One region of the Elongatibacter sediminis genome, then DNA from elsewhere that is predicted to be linked to it. Evidence: predicted binding sites of a transcription regulator. Region 1 holds the regulator's gene; the other holds the start of a gene.
The links. Region 1 encodes sigma-54, which starts transcription at its own class of promoters, with help from an activator protein. Its sites were predicted from a motif close to TGGCANGNTNCNTGCTT; they were not measured.
Positions count from the first base shown of each region.

Region 2: a site for sigma-54 is predicted at 1,712-1,728, ahead of V3330_RS18345 (P-II family nitrogen regulator). Genes of this name have one in related genera too.

Region 1 covers NZ_JAZHOG010000016.1:63,084-70,992, reverse strand. The annotation lists gene lptA (lipopolysaccharide transport periplasmic protein LptA) at 1-40, shown strand, start outside; gene lptB (LPS export ABC transporter ATP-binding protein) at 24-746, shown strand; gene V3330_RS18635 (RNA polymerase factor sigma-54) at 822-2,309, shown strand; gene hpf (ribosome hibernation-promoting factor, HPF/YfiA family) at 2,487-2,810, shown strand; gene ptsN (PTS IIA-like nitrogen regulatory protein PtsN) at 2,856-3,335, shown strand; gene hprK (HPr(Ser) kinase/phosphatase) at 3,484-4,449, shown strand; gene rapZ (RNase adapter RapZ) at 4,437-5,318, shown strand; gene V3330_RS18610 (PTS sugar transporter subunit IIA) at 5,315-5,719, shown strand; gene V3330_RS18605 (HPr family phosphocarrier protein) at 5,716-5,985, shown strand; gene ptsP (phosphoenolpyruvate--protein phosphotransferase) at 6,007-7,761, shown strand.
Region 2 covers NZ_JAZHOG010000015.1:88,379-96,287, reverse strand. The annotation lists gene V3330_RS18355 (YHS domain-containing (seleno)protein) at 1-315, shown strand, start outside; gene V3330_RS18350 (AraC family transcriptional regulator) at 386-1,222, opposite strand; gene V3330_RS18345 (P-II family nitrogen regulator) at 1,773-2,111, shown strand; gene V3330_RS18340 (ammonium transporter) at 2,180-3,448, shown strand; gene V3330_RS18335 (LysR family transcriptional regulator) at 3,501-4,466, opposite strand; gene aceA (isocitrate lyase) at 4,623-5,909, shown strand; gene V3330_RS18325 (glycerate kinase type-2 family protein) at 6,710-7,909, opposite strand, start outside.

The DNA.
Region 1 (7,909 bases):
AAGCGCGGCAACGACGGGGGCGAATAGTGCTTCGCACTGAGCGCCTGCGCAAAACCTACGGCAACCGCGAGGTGGTTCGCGACGTCTCGATGAGCGTCAAACCCGGCCGTGTCGTTGGCCTGCTCGGACCCAACGGCGCCGGTAAAACCACCTGCTTCTACATGATCGTCGGCCTGATACCGGCCGATGGCGGCTCGATCTTCGTCGATGACGTGGACATCACCCATGAACCCGTCAACGTCCGGGCCGGCCTGGGCGTTGGTTACCTGCCCCAGGATGCGTCGATATTCCGCAAACTCACGGTGGCGGACAACATTCGCGCCATCCTCGAAATTCGTGGCGACCTCGATCGGAACGGGCGGGAGGAGACCCTCGGCCTGTTGATGGAAGACCTGGGAATCTCTCACCTGGCCGACCAGATGGGCGTCAGTCTGTCGGGCGGCGAGCGGCGCCGGGTGGAAATTGCCCGCGCGCTCGCAGCGCGCCCGCGTTTCATCCTGCTGGACGAACCGTTCGCCGGCGTCGACCCGATTTCCGTGGGCGAAATCCAGCGTATCGTGCAGCACCTCACGGAACTGGGAATCGGTGTTCTGATCACCGATCACAACGTGCGCGAAACCCTGGGCATCTGCGATTTCGCCTACATTCTGGCGGACGGACATGTACTCGCGTCCGGCGAACCGACGGACATCCTGGCCAACGATCGCGTGCGCGATGTCTATCTGGGCAAGGAATTTACGCTCTGATCGCTGCGCGGCGCCCCACAGGGTGTACACTGGAGTTACGGTGGAAAGGATGAGGGTCGTCACCGCCCCGGAGTCATGGCAGACCAATCCCTACAACTCAGGCTCACCCAGAAGCTTGCGCTGGCGCCGCAACTGCAACAGGCCATTCGCCTGCTGCAGTTGAACCGGATCGAACTGCGCGAGTACATCCAGGAGGCCATCGAGTCCAACCCGCTGCTCGAACGCGGCGAAGGCGAAGGCGACGGCGACAGCGCCCAGTCCGAATCCGAGGCAAGCGCCGCAGAGAGCGAAGACTACGGCGAAACCGCAGAGCCGGGCCTGGAGGAATGGGACGACGGCTTTTCCATCGATGAGCCGTGGATGACCGGCAGCAGTGGCGGCGACGCCTTCTCGGGCGACTCGCAGATCGCCGACGACACCACCGGATCCCTCAGGGAACACCTGCTCTGGCAGATCAATCTCAGCCACTTCAGTGACAAAGACGCGGCCATCGCCACCGCCATCGTGTTCGGTCTCGATGAAGAAGGCTTTCTCGAAGACAGCATCGAGGACATCCGGTCCAGCCTGGCCCCCGAGATTCTGACCGAGGAAGACGAGGTGCTGGCCGTGCTGCATCGCGTGCAGCGCATGGAACCGGTCGGCGTCGCCAGCCGCGGACCCGGCGAGTGCATCCGGGTGCAGCTGGCGGCCATGCCGGGCGACACGCCGGGCCGCGAACTGGGCACCCGCATCGCACGGGACTACCTGGATCTGGTGGCCGATCACGACCTGGATGGCCTGCGCAAAGCCACCGGTGCCAGCGAAGAACGGCTGGTGCAGGCACTGCAGCTGATCCAGTCGCTGGACCCACGGCCCGGCACCCGGTTCGACAATCGCCAGGACGAATACCTGGTGCCGGATGTCTACGTCACCCGTGTCGACGACGAATGGCGTGTGACCCTGAACCCGGAAAACGACCCCGGTCTGCGGCTGAACCGTTACTACATCGACCTGTTGCGTAAATCCGGCGGCAAGGATGCCGATTACCTCAAGGGCCGGCTGCAGGAAGCCCGCTGGCTGATGTCCAGCCTGGAAATGCGTAATCGCACCCTGATGAACGTCGCCCAGACGATCGTGGAAATGCAACAGGACTTTCTGGACGTCGGCGAGATCGCCATGCGCCCGCTGGTGTTGCGCGAAGTCGCCGAGGAAGTCGGCGTTCACGAATCCACGGTATCGCGGGCCACGACTCGCAAATACATGCTTACGCCACGCGGGATTTACGAACTCAAGTATTTTTTCTCCAGCCACGTTCAAACCGTGAATGGCGGCGCGATCAGCGCCACCGCGGTCAAGGCCAGGCTGCAGATGCTGCTCGAACACGAACCGCAGGACCGGCCGCTTAGCGATCAGGATCTTTCCGTACTGTTGCGCGAGGCCGGCGTGCGCGTGGCTCGACGCACGGTCGCCAAATACCGGGAGTCACTGGGCATCGGTTCGAGCACCGAGCGCCGGCGCGAATACCGCCGGCAAGCAGCGCTGAAGCGCCAGGCCGAGGCCGAAGCGCGACTGGACTACCGATAATGACCAGCCCCCCTAGGAAAGCCCCCCCACGGGGTATAGAATCAGGACAACGATGAATCATTCCTGCCCCATGGACGAAAGCAAGCTTCGCGGCATCCGCGCAACGGCAGCACCATCCCGTTCCCCTGAACCGCGCTCCGCTTGAATCCGCACCGGAAGACCCCCAAGGAGTAAATCATGCAGGTAAACGTCACCGGACATCACGTGGAAGTGACTCCCGCGCTTCGCGCCTACGTCACAGAGAAGATGCAACGCATTTCACGCCATTTCGACCATGTTATTTCGATCCACGTCGTCCTCAATGTCGAAAAGCACGTCCAACTGGCGGAAGCCACCCTGCACGCTGCCGGCAAGTCCTTGTTCGCCAACTCGTCCGACGACGACATGTACGCGGCCATCGACGGCCTGGTCGACAAACTCGACAAGCAGGTCCGCCGGTACAAGGACAAGCTCACCGATCACCAGGTGTCGCGGGACGAACGCGCCGCTTCGCTCGGCTGACCGCGAACCCGACCGCCCCCGGCCAACCCCGAACGTTTTACCGTCATGCTGATCAGTGACCTGCTGAGCCCCGAGAGTATCCGCTGTGATGTGCACAGCAGTTCGAAGAAGCGCCTGCTGGAAATCATCAGCGAGGAACTGGCGCGTGACAGCGACGATCTGAGCGCTCGCGAAATCTTCGAAAGCCTGTGTGCCCGCGAACGGCTGGGCAGCACGGGCCTGGGACACGGCGTGGCCATCCCGCACGGCCGAATCAAGGGTAACCGGCCGATCCGGGCCTCGTTCATTCGCCTGAAGAAGCCACTGCCGTTCGACTCCATCGACGGCGAACCCGTGGACCTGTTGTTTGCGATGACAGTGCCCGAGAACTGCGGAGAGGATCACCTGAAGCTGCTGGCCCACGTGGCGGAACTGTTCAGTGATCGCGAACTGCTGCAGGCACTGCGCGACGCGGAAAACCCCTCCGCCATGCTGCAGTTGCTTTCCGACCCGTCGTCCGCCGAACGCGGCACCACCCGGCATTAGCATCTGAACCCGGACGCGGGCTCTCCGGCATGAATCCGTCGGACGGGTGCCAGCTTCGGCCGGACGTGCCGGGCGAAGGTGGATGTTCACTCGAAGCCCTGTATCGAACGCGTGGCATAAGCCTTGCGATCCTGCAATACTGTGCCGCGTGACACGCTCCCTGACAGCCTTGGAATTGTTCGGCGACCTCGAGGAGCGCCTGGCGCTGAAGTGGGTGGGCGAGCCCGCCGGTGAGGATTGGCCGGGTGTCGCTTCCCGCGATCTCAGTGTGCGCCCCGCGCTGGCGGGCTTTCTCAATGTCATCCACCCCAACGCGGTTCAGGTGCTGGGCGTCGAGGAACTTACGTTCATTGACGACCTCGACGAGGTCGGGCGAAAACGGACCGCGAACCTGGTGATGCGGGCCGATCCGCTGGCCATCATCGTCGGCGACGGGCATCCCATGCCCGAAATCATCGTCAATCGTGTCGCGGACCACCCGTGCGTCGCGCTGATGCGGTCCAACCTGCCCGCCTACGAGTTGGTCAACTACCTGCAGCACTACATGTCGCGCTGCCTGGCGAAACGCACCACCTTGCACGGCGTCTTCATGGAAGTGTTCACCATCGGCGTGCACCTCATGGGTGACTCCGGGTGCGGCAAGAGCGAACTGGCCCTGGAACTGCTCACCCGTGGTCATCGGCTGATCGCGGACGACGCCCCCGAATTCACCCAGATCTCTCCCGACATCATCGACGGAACCTGCCCACCCGCGCTGCAGGACTGCCTGGAGGTCCGTGGCCTCGGCGTTCTCAATGTGCGGCAGATGTTCGGCGACGCCACCATCAAACTGAACAAGTTTCTGCGCCTGATCATCAACCTGGAAATTCCGGACAACCCGCAACAGCCGGCCAGCAAGGACCGCCTGCGCGGTGACACCGCCATGGTGCGGGTGCTCGACCTCGACATTCCCAGCATCACCCTGCAGGTTCGGGCCGGACGCAATCTGGCGGTGATGGTCGAAGCGGCGGTGCGCGACTTCATGTTGCGCATGAAAGGCATCGATGCCTCAGCGGCCTTCATCGAGCGGCACGCCCGCCTGCTGCAACAGGACAACGGGGGATGGTCGGATTGAGCGACGAGACCAGTCAGCAACTCGTTTTGATCACCGGCCTGTCGGGCGGTGGAAAAACCACGGCACTGCACGCCCTGGAGGATCTGGGTTATTACTGCGTGGACAATCTTCCCGCCGCCCTGCTACCGGACTTCACCGCGCACATTCGCGGCGACCCACGGCTCTACGGCCGGGTTTCGCTGGGTGTCGACGCCCGCTCGCGCGGACCCAAACTCCAGCGCATACCAGCCTGGATGGACGAGATGGCGGGCGACGGACTGAGTCCACGGCTCCTGTTTCTCACAGCGGATACCCGCACCCTGATCAAGCGGTTCAGCGAAACGCGCCGGCGCCATCCGCTGACCCGTGACCAGCACGCGCTGCCAGCGGCCATCGAACGGGAAAAGCAACTGCTCGAACCGCTGAAGCAGCGAGCCGACTGGGTGCTGGACACCAGTGACATCAACATCCACCAGTTGCGCGGCCAGGTCTGGAAGGCCATCGGCGAATCCGGACAGGGAATGACCGTCGTGCTGGAGTCTTTCGCGTTCAAGAAAGGCGTGCCACAGGATGTGGATTTCGTGTTCGACGCGCGCCATCTGCCTAATCCCTACTGGCTGGACGAACTGCGCGGGCTGAAAGGCACCGACGATGCCGTCGCCGAGTGGCTGGAGCGGGACTCGGTCGTGCATGAACTGTACGAAGACATTCGCGCATTTCTCGAGCGCTGGCTGCCGCGCGTGTCCCGCAGCCAGCGCAGTTACGTCACGGTGGGTATCGGCTGTACCGGGGGCCGCCATCGCTCGGTCTACCTGGTGGAGCGACTGGCCACCGAACTGCGCGAACGGTTCAGTCCGGTGGTCCTGCATCATCGGGATCTGGCGGCATGAACGCAATGGCCGCAAAAACCGGACTGGTCGTCATCACGCACGGTCAAATCGGACACGCCCTGATCGAAGCCGCCGAGTTCATCCTCGATCAGCCGTTGGGCGAGATCGGATGTCTCTCTTTTCGACAAACCGACGGAGGCTGCACCAGCGAAACCGAAATCCTCGCCGCCATCGATGCCGCGGACCAGGGCAGTGGCGTCCTGGTGCTCGCCGATATCGGCGGCGCCAGCCCATGCAACGCTGTCAACCGGCTGCTGCCCGACGACCGCACGGCGTTGGTCACCGGTGTGAATCTGGCCATGCTGATTCGTGCCTGGAACTACCGCAGCCGCCCCCCTGCCCAACTGGCGCGCATGGCGGCACTGGGAGCCGTGCGCGACATCACGTCACAGGAACCATGAACGAACGGCAACTGACTATTGTGAATCGTCTGGGTTTGCACGCTCGCGCAGCCAGCAAGCTGGTTAATTGCGCTTCGGCCTTCGCCGCGGAGGTTTGGCTGCGGCGCGGTGAACGCGAAGTCAACGGAAAATCCATCATGGGCGTGCTGACACTGGCGGCGGCCCAGGGCACGCGGATCGAAGTCCGAACCGATGGCCAGGACGAAGATGCCGCCATGGATGCGCTGGCCCGGCTGGTGGAGGATCGCTTCGGCGAAGACGAATGACATGACCGCGGGCCCACCGACATGACTCTCGCGCTGACCGGACATGCCGTTTCCCGGGGCATCGCCATCGGCCAGGCCCACCTCGCCGAACGCAACGAAATCGAGATCGGCGAATTTCGAGTGCAAACCGGGGAAGTCGAAGCCGAAGTGGCACGTCTGCGCCGCGCGCTCGACGCCGCCCGCGAACAACTCGACACACTGATGACGCGGGTCAGCAAGGGCGCCGGCCATGCCGCCAGCGAGATGATCCAGACCCACATGCTGATGCTGGCCGACTCGTCGATCGGAGAGGCGGCCGAGCAGCGCATTCGGGAAGACCGGTTCAACGCGGAATGGGCTTTGCAGGCACAGTTGGAGCAGATTCTGGCCGAGTTCCGGAACCTGGACGACGAGTACATTCGCTCACGCGGTGAGGATGTGGTCCAGGTCATTCGCCTGGTTCAGACCCGTCTGGGCGAGGAAGCGGCGCCGCCAACGCTGGAGAACATTCCGGATCGCCTGGCCAACACCCTGGTCGTGGCCGCCGAACTGACGCCCGGCGAACTGGCTCTGCTGCACGAACGCGGAGTGGCGGGGGTGGTCACCGAGCACGGCAGTCCCTACTCGCACACAGCCATCCTGGCCGGTAGCCTGGGCATTCCGGCCGTGTTCGGCGTACGCCTGGTGCAAAATCTCGTCCGCGAAGGCGAGACCCTGGTGCTGGACGGCCGGCTGGGCGTCGTATACGCCGATCCGGATGAGGCTTTTCTCGGGCATTATCACGAAATCCAGCGCATCACCTCGCGCTTCCGCAAATCCCTGGACACGGTCCGCGAACGTCCGGCCCAGAGCCTGGACGGCGAGCACGTCGTCTTGCAGGCGAACGCCGAACGCGAGGACGAAATTCGCATGGCCGTCGAACTCGATTCCGCCGGCATCGGCCTGTACCGGACGGAATTCCTGTTCATGCGGGGCGAGGCTCCCGACGAGGCCACGCAGACCGCGGAATACTCCCGCGCCCTGGCGGCTCTGGACGGCCGGCCACTGACGATCCGCACAATGGACCTGGGGGCCGACAAAACCGGTGAGGCGCTCGACTTTTCGCTGGTGCGAAGCTCGATGAATCCGGCACTGGGCCTGCGAGCCGTGCGCTTGTGCCTGCGCGATACGGACCTGTTCAAAACGCAGTTGCGCGCTATTCTCCGGGCCAGCGCAGGCGGTCCGGTGCGCTGCCTGATTCCCATGCTCACCAGCGTGAACGAACTCATGACGGTTCGGGCCCTGCTGGACGAAGCTCGCGCGGAACTCGAACGCGAAGGACGGCCATTCGACCGCGACATGAAACTCGGAGGCATGATCGAGGTGCCGGCTGCCGCCATGGCGCTCGAAGACCTGTGTCACCTGCTGGATTTCGTTTCGGTCGGCACCAACGACCTGTTGCAGTACGCGCTGGCGGCCGACCGAATCGACGAGCAGGTGGCACACCTGTACGACCCGCTGCATCCGGGCGTCGTCCGGCTGATGAGGCAGATTTTCGACAGTTGCGGTTCGCTGCGCATGCCGGTCACGGTGTGCGGGGAGCTGGCCGGCGACCGGCGCTACACCCGGCTGCTTCTCGCCCTGGGTCTGCGCTCATTCAGCATGTATCCGGGCCGACTTCTGGAAGTGAAGCAGATGGTCATCGAAACCCATATCGGACGGGCCTCGGCAGCACTGGCCCACTGGCTCAATCTCGGCCACAAGCGCCACGAAGTGCCATTGCTCAATCTGTTGGACCAGTCGCAGAAAGACAGCTGAAACCCGCCGGGCTTGCGTAACCGCCACAAAGGTTCGGCAGCGGGCGATGGCCCCGGTTTATAATGGTCGTATCCGGCCCCTGTGGACACACCCGATCCCCGGGCATGACTGCGGGAGCGAAAACACAGGCCCCAACCCTTTCGAATTC
Region 2 (7,909 bases), on a different contig from region 1:
ATCGAAGGATTCGCCACCCATTCCGCGGTCCATGAGGGCGTGGCGTATTACTTCGCCAGCGCGGAGAACAAAAAGACCTTCGAGAAGTCACCGGGCAGGTATGCGCCGCAGTTTGGCGGCTTCTGCGCTTTCGGCGTCTCGGTGGCCAAGAAGTTCGACGGCGATCCGCGCTACGCGGCCGTGGAAGACGGCAAGCTCTACGTGTTCCTGAACGAGGCGGTCCTGAAGGAATTTCACAAGGACCGTGCCGGCACCATCGCCAAGGCGGAAAAAAACTGGAAAAAGATCCGGTCGAAAACTGCCGCTTCACTGTAACCACTGCGGTATCGCGAAAAGCGGGCGTTTGACGCCCGCTTTTTTTGTGTCCGCGATCCGGGTTTCCGATTTATGGCGAGCACTTGGTGCCATGCTCCCGCAACCAGGTGGTCGGGGTCTTGCCGCGCCGGGCCAGAAAAGCCCGCGACAAGGCACTGGCCGATCCGTAGCCCACCTCGCCCGCAACGCTCTTGAGCGGCATGCCCTTGAGCATCATCGATTGCGCCAGGCCCACCCGCCATTCGCCCAGGTAGTCGCCGGGTGTCATGCCGACGGTGTCGCGAAAATGCACGGCAAACCGGGCGCGCGACATTCCAGCCTCGCCTGCCAGGGCCTCCAGCGTCCAGTTGCGGTTCGGTTCGGCGTGCATGGCATTGATGGCCCGTGCCAGGCGGGTGTCGGCGAGTCCGGCCAGCAGACCCACGTCCAGCCGGTGCTGGTCCATCAGATCCCTGAGTACCAGCACCAGGGCGACCTCGCACAAGCGGTCGAGCACGGCCTGCTTGCCGCAGTGATCCTCTTCCGACTCGGTGAACAATTGCCGCAGGGTCAGTCCCAGTATCGGTGCGTCGCCCAGGCGAACCAGGGTCAGTTCAGGCAGCGCCTCGAGTAGCGGGTTTCCTTCGTCCAGGCCGAACTCGAAGGTCGCACAAACCATGGAGCAGCCCGTGGCCGCGGGCTGGACCCGGTGTTGGGTGGGGTTCATGAAGAACAACACCGAGGGGTCGTCGACAAGTATCGGATCATGCCCCTGGGGTGTGATTTCCACCTTGCCCGACTTCAGCACATGCAGGTAGCCGAGACCTGATTGCGCCTCGAACGAAGCATTGCAGTTGAGAACTCCGGCCTGGAAAACACGGGCGCGCAGATTGAAGTGTCGTAACAGCCAGACGAGTCGATCGGGCATGGGATACGATAAGTACAGAAAAAGTTAAATAATACTACCATTAGTTTCTTCTAGCGTGTCAATATTCGCGCTCTTGGCAAAGCGGTTCGTGAGCGCAAGTGCCCGGCGCGACAGGAACAGGGGGTGCTGCGCCGCTCAGGAGGGGTTGGAGCACGCCGCCAGAGGCCTTGCGATACGTCGTGCGTTCGCCGGATAGGCGCGTGAATTAGGGCCGACCATAAAAAACGCCGCCTCATGGGCGGCGTTTCTGGTGCTCTGCGACTGATGCTTGCGCTTCAGTAACCGGCGTTCATGCATCCCTGGCCGGTATGAGGTGTGCTCAATCCGTTAATTATATCACCAATGGGTCGCACCTGCCATGAGCACGTTGCAAAAATGCACCGTTATGGTGCATGGCCGCCAAAGACACGCACTTTCCGTGGGCATTCGTACGTAATTTCAGAATGGCATCACCTGCTGAAAGAGCCGTGACTGCGAGGTTTCGGGCCCTGGCATGAAATGTGCATCCAGGTTCGCCGTAAACCCGATTGCCCCGTGCGGAGGAACTGACATGAAGCTGGTCTCGGCCATCATCAAACCATTCAAGCTCGATGACGTGCGCCAAGCTCTCGGTGAGGCCGGCGTCGCCGGGATCACCGTCACCGAAGTGCGCGGCTTTGGCCGGCAGAAGGGCCACACCGAGCTCTACCGGGGAGCGGAGTACAACGTCGACTTCCTGCCCAAGCTCAAGGTGGAGACCGCGGTCACGGACGATCGGGTGGATGCCGTCGTCGAAGCGATCACGTCCAGCGCTTCCACCGGAAAAATCGGCGACGGCAAGATCTTCGTCAGTTCGCTGGAGGAAGTGATCCGCATCCGCACCGGCGAGACCGGGGCGCAGGCCATTTGAGTGCCGGTGTTTTCGATGACTCTTCCGACAAGCATTTCAATCCCGCGCTGAGAAACCGGAGCTGATCCATGGAATCCCAGATTTTTGAACTCCAGTACGCAATCGACACCTTCTATTTCCTGGTCTGTGGCGCGCTCGTCATGTGGATGGCCGCCGGATTCTCCATGCTCGAGGCGGGTCTGGTTCGCGCCAAGAACACCACCGAAATTCTTACCAAGAACATTGCTTTGTATGCCATCGCCTGCTTCATGTACCTGGCCTGTGGCTACGCGGTGATGTACGACGGCGGGTTTTTTCTGCAGGGCATTGAAGCCTTCAGCCTCGACGAGGTGCTGGGAGCTTCGGCGGAAAACGGCTTCGATGGCGATTCGGTTTATTCGCCCGCCTCGGACTTTTTCTTCCAGGTGGTCTTCGTGGCCACGGCCATGTCCATCGTTTCCGGCGCGGTCGCCGAACGCATGAAGCTGTGGGCTTTCATGGTATTCGCGGTGGTCATGACGGGTTTGATCTATCCGCTCGAAGGCGCGTGGACCTGGGGCGGCCAGGCGGTGTTCGGGCTGTACAACCTGGGCGACGACCTGGGGTTCAGTGACTTTGCCGGCTCCGGCATCGTACACATGGCGGGCGCGGCGGCGGCTCTGGCGGGCGTTCTGCTGCTGGGCCCCCGGGCGGGTAAATACACCCCTGACGGTCGCGCCAATGCGCTGCCCGGTGCCAATCTTCCTCTGGCGACGCTAGGCACATTCATTCTCTGGATGGGTTGGTTCGGGTTCAATGGTGGGTCGGTGCTCAAACTCGGTGATGCGGCCAACGCGCACAGCGTGGCCCTGGTGTTTCTGAACACCAATGCCGCGGCCGCCACCGGTTTGATCGCCGCCATCGCCACCGCCCGCCTCTTGTTCGGCAAGGCGGACCTGACCATGGCGCTCAACGGCGCACTGGCCGGTCTCGTCGCGATCACCGCAGAACCTTCGACCCCCACCCCGCTGCAGGCATCGGTGTTTGGCCTGGTGGCCGGCGTCGTGGTCGTCTTCAGTATCGTCGGCCTGGATAAATTGCGTATCGACGATCCGGTAGGCGCCATCTCGGTTCACGGAGTGGTGGGGCTCCTCGGCCTGATGCTGGTCCCGTTGTCGAACGGCGATACCACGTTCGGCGGGCAGCTTGCCGGCGCAGCCACGATCTTCGTCTGGGTATTCGCGGCCAGCCTGGTCGTGTGGTTCGCGCTAAAAATGGCGTTTGGCATTCGCGTCAGCGAAGACGAGGAATACTACGGGCTCGATATCGGCGAATGCGGTCTCGAGGCCTATCCCGAGTTCACATCGGTCAGATCCTGACCTGCAACACCAGTTCTGTGCCTCTTTGCCCGGGCAGCCCCCGGGCTTTTTTTTATCGGTCCGAGTGACCGATGCGCCAGGGTGAGTCGGGCATGTTGGCTTCTTCGGACACATCCAGGAAAGCCCGTGCCTGCGGTGACAGGTATTTGCCCCGACGCATGACCACGCCGTAACTGCGTTTCGGAAAATAGGCGCTCATGTTTTTCGCCACCAGTTTGTCGTCGTCGCGCAGGCAGATTCCAGTAACGATGGAAACTCCGAAATCCAGTTCCACGTACCGCTTGATCACTTCCCAGCCCCCGACTTCGAGCGTGACCTTGAAAGGCACCTGGTGTTGCTGGAAGACCCGGTCGACCATGCGCCAGGTGGTCAGGCGGCGCGGCGGGAGAATGAGACCGTACGGTGCAATATCCTCGATGCGGATGGAATTGCGGTCGGCCAGATCATGGCCCTCGGCCATGATCAGGGCCGGTTCGAAGGAATACACCGGCTGGTAACTGATGTCGGACGGAACATCGAGCATGGAGCCGATCGCAAAGTCGACCTCGTCGTCGCGAATCATGGCCAGTCCGTCCCGTCCGGTCACGTTGCGCAGTTGCACGTGAATGTTGGGAAAGCTTTCGCGAAACTGCGCGACCAGGGGCGGCAGCAGATAGATGATGGTGGACTCCCCCGCGGCGATGACGACTTCGCCGCTGTCGAGGTCGCCCCGGATCTGGCGGTTGAAGCGCCCGTTCAGCGTATCCAGTCCTTCGACCAGCGGACGCGCCATCTCGTAAAGCTCCTGGCCTTCGCGGGTCATGTTGATACGCGGGCCGTGGCGTTCGAACAGCACCGTGTCCAGCTCCCGCTCCAGGGCCCGTATCTGCAGGCTGATGGCCGGCTGACTGAGGAACAGCTGCTCGGCCGCGTCGGTCATCTTGCCGCTCTTGGCGACGGCGCAAAATGCCCGTAGCTGTTTGAGCTGATTGCCCTTGTAATAGAAGCGTGGCGACTTGGTTTTTTCTTTATCGTTCAATTTCAGTCACTTGGATATTTAACGAATCTTATATTAAATATTGAAATATTTGCCTTGTCAAAGATTGCGCTCGATGGATAAGGTGAAAGTGGCGGTGAAGACACCACGGCACAGGCCCATCGCTATTGACCCGGCAACCGACAGAGGAATTGCCCGATGAATATGGAACACGAAATCAACTGCATGCAAGCTGACTGGTCCACCAACCCTCGTTGGCAGGGTGTGCAGCGCGGCTACGAGGCCGCCGACGTCCTGCGCTTGCGGGGCACGGTGAAAATCGAACACAGCCTCGCCCGTCAGGGTGCCGAAAAACTGTGGCGTCACATGGCGACCGAGCCATTTGTGAACGCCCTGGGCGCATTGACCGGTAATCAGGCGATGCAGCAGGTGAAAGCCGGGTTGAAAGCCATTTATCTTTCCGGCTGGCAGGTGGCTGCCGACGCCAACAAGGCCGGCGCCATGTACCCGGACCAGTCGCTCTACCCGGCCGACTCGGTTCCCGAAGTGGTGCGCAAGATCAACAATGCGCTGTTGCGCGCGGACCAGCTTCACCACGCCGAGGGTGATGATACGGTGGACTGGATGCAGCCCATCGTGGCCGACGCCGAGGCCGGCTTCGGCGGCGTGCTCAATGCCCACGAACTGATGAAGGCCATGATCGAGGCGGGCGCTGCCGGCGTGCATTTCGAGGATCAGCTCGCCTCGGCCAAGAAGTGCGGCCACATGGGCGGCAAAGTACTGGTGCCGACCCAGGAAGCGGTGCAGAAGCTCGTTTCCGCACGACTGGCCGCCGACATCATGAACGTGCCGACGATTCTGGTGGCCCGCACCGACGCCATGGGTGCCGGCCTGCTGACGTCGGACATCGACGAGCGCGACCGTGCCTTCGTGACCGGCGAGCGTACCGTGGAGGGCTTCTTCGAAGTCAGGCCCGGCATCGAGCAGGCCATCGCACGCGGCCTGGCCTACGCGCCCTGGGCGGACCTCCTGTGGTGCGAAACCAGCACCCCTGATCTCGACCAGGCCAGGCAGTTCGCCGAAACGATTCACAAGGAATTCCCCGGCAAGCTGCTGGCTTACAACTGCTCGCCGTCCTTCAACTGGAAGGCCAAACTCGACGACGAGACCATTGCGAAGTTCCAACGCGAGCTGGGCGCGATGGGCTACAAGTTCCAGTTCATTACCCTGGCCGGTTTCCATGCGCTCAACTACAGCATGCACACCCTGGCCCGCGGCTATCGGGATCGCCAGATGGCCGCTTACGTGGAATTGCAGGAAGCCGAATTCGCGGCCGAGCAGCACGGTTACACCGCCACCAAGCATCAACGCGAAGTAGGCACGGGTTACTTCGACTCGCTGACCCAGGTCATCGGCGGCGGAAAGTCTTCCCTGTCGGCTCTGAGCGGCTCCACCGAGGAGGAGCAATTCAAGGAAGCTGTCTGAACGAGTACGGCAATGAGCCATTCGGGCCGCTGATGCGGCCCGTTTTTTTGGGGGGAACCCGTGTTTCCTTCGTGTCGAAAATCCGCATCCAGCGCGAAACTCCGACCAGCAGGCTGTGTTGGGCGGATGAGAAAGTTCAGGGCCCATCACACGGCAGGGTCGGCCAGTCGCTTGTTCGCCCGGCCGTGTCAGGACGCATCTCACAGATGATTGGCGCCAACGAGTCCGTCGGCTGTCTCTGGGTCGACTGAACCTCAGTTCTTTCCTGCGCAGGGGACCTGTTTCACGGCTGCATTCGGCCCTCCGGATCCGTCGGTTCGTTCTGGAACGACTGAATATCAAATCTTTCCAGCGCAGGAGGACCTGCCTCACAGGTGTCCTGGCCGCCTCGGGTCCGCCGCCGCTTCGCGGGTCCCTCGCGGGTGGTCGGCTGCCGGGGTCGGCCCGACTCGCATCCATCGGCAACTGCTCCTGCGTTGCCCTACCTCCTGCATCCCTGCAGTCGTGCTCGATCGGGCCTCTCGGGCACATCCCTGTGCCCTCGACCCCGGGTCCGTCCACCCACTCGGCGGCTACCAGAGGGGCCAAAGGCACCTGTGAGGCAGGTCCGTGACGTCGGAGAGGGGTGCCAGTTGACCAGACCATCGCCTCTTGCTGCTTCAGTAGCGAACGATCTGCGATGAGTCTTGGGTGGCCGTTGGAATTTGCTGGGGAATATTCCCCGGTGCATTGAAATTTGAAGAGTGCCGGACGCGCCCGCCGTGGTGCCGATAACCGGCCGGGGTTCGGTGCGGTCGGGGTCAGTCCGGCAGCACCAGCACGCAGCGGAAATCGTTGACGTTGGTTCCGCTCGGCCCCGGCGTGAGCAGGCCGCCGGACTCGGCGAAGAAGCGGGCCGAGTCGTGGTGCGCGAGGAAGTCGGCGGGATCCAGCCCCCGGGCGGCGGCTGCGTGGATCGTGTCGGGTCCGAACAGGGCGCCTGCGTGTCCGCCGTGCCCGTCGATGCCGTCGGTGTCGGCCGCCAGGCCCCAGCAGGAAGCCGGCATGCCGTTGCTATTGGAAAGTTCGAGCGCCAGGGCCAGGAGATAGTCGGTGTTGGGTCCTCCGGCGCCGGGTGACGGGCCGAGTTTGACGGTCAGTTCGCCGCCAGAGAGCAGACAACGCGGCTGTCGGTCGCGGACTGCGTCCCGGGCGAGGCCCCGGATTCGTTCGGCATGCTCGCAGGCGACGGCGCGCGTATCGCCCTCCACATCGTCTCCGAGATTGCCGACGACGAACCCGGCTTCGGTCAGTAGCCTGGCGGCGGCTTCAAGGGCGGTGTTGCCGCTGGCCACGATGGTGAACGGCAGATCATTCGCCCGGCCGGACAGGTCGGGTGGTTCATTGGCGGGATCGTTCAGTGCGGCGTGAATTCCGGCCGGCACCTGAATAGCGTGCCTGGCGAGAATGCGGCGGGCATCTGCCAGTCTTCCGGCGTCCTCTACCGTGGGGCCGGAACCGATGGCGGCCGGGTCGTCGCCGGCCACATCCGAGATGGCCAGAGTGACCACCGGTGCGGCGCTGGCGTCCGCCAGTCGCCCGCCTTTGATGCGTGACAGGCATTTCCGGATCAGGTTCATGGCGCCGATCGGCGCACCGCTGGCGAGCAGGGCCCGGGTCAGTTCGCGTTTCTCATCCAGTGTTACGCCGTCGACCGGTGCGGCGAGCAGGGCCGAGGCGCCGCCGGAGATCAGAGTCAGCAGCAGGTCGTCCGGTGCCAGGGATGCGGCGAGTTCGAGTGCACGCGACGCGGCTGCGACGGAGCCGGTGTCCGGAACCGGGTGCCCGGCGGCGATGAATTCAAAACCGGCGATGTCGGGGTTCGGCGTACCGGCGGGGGCGACGATGAGGCCGCGGCCGGCTCGCCCGTATCGATCATTCGCCGCGCGCGCCATGCCGACCGCCGCCTTGCCGGCGGCGATTATGGCCAGCCGGCCGGACGGTGGGCGGGGCAGGTGCGC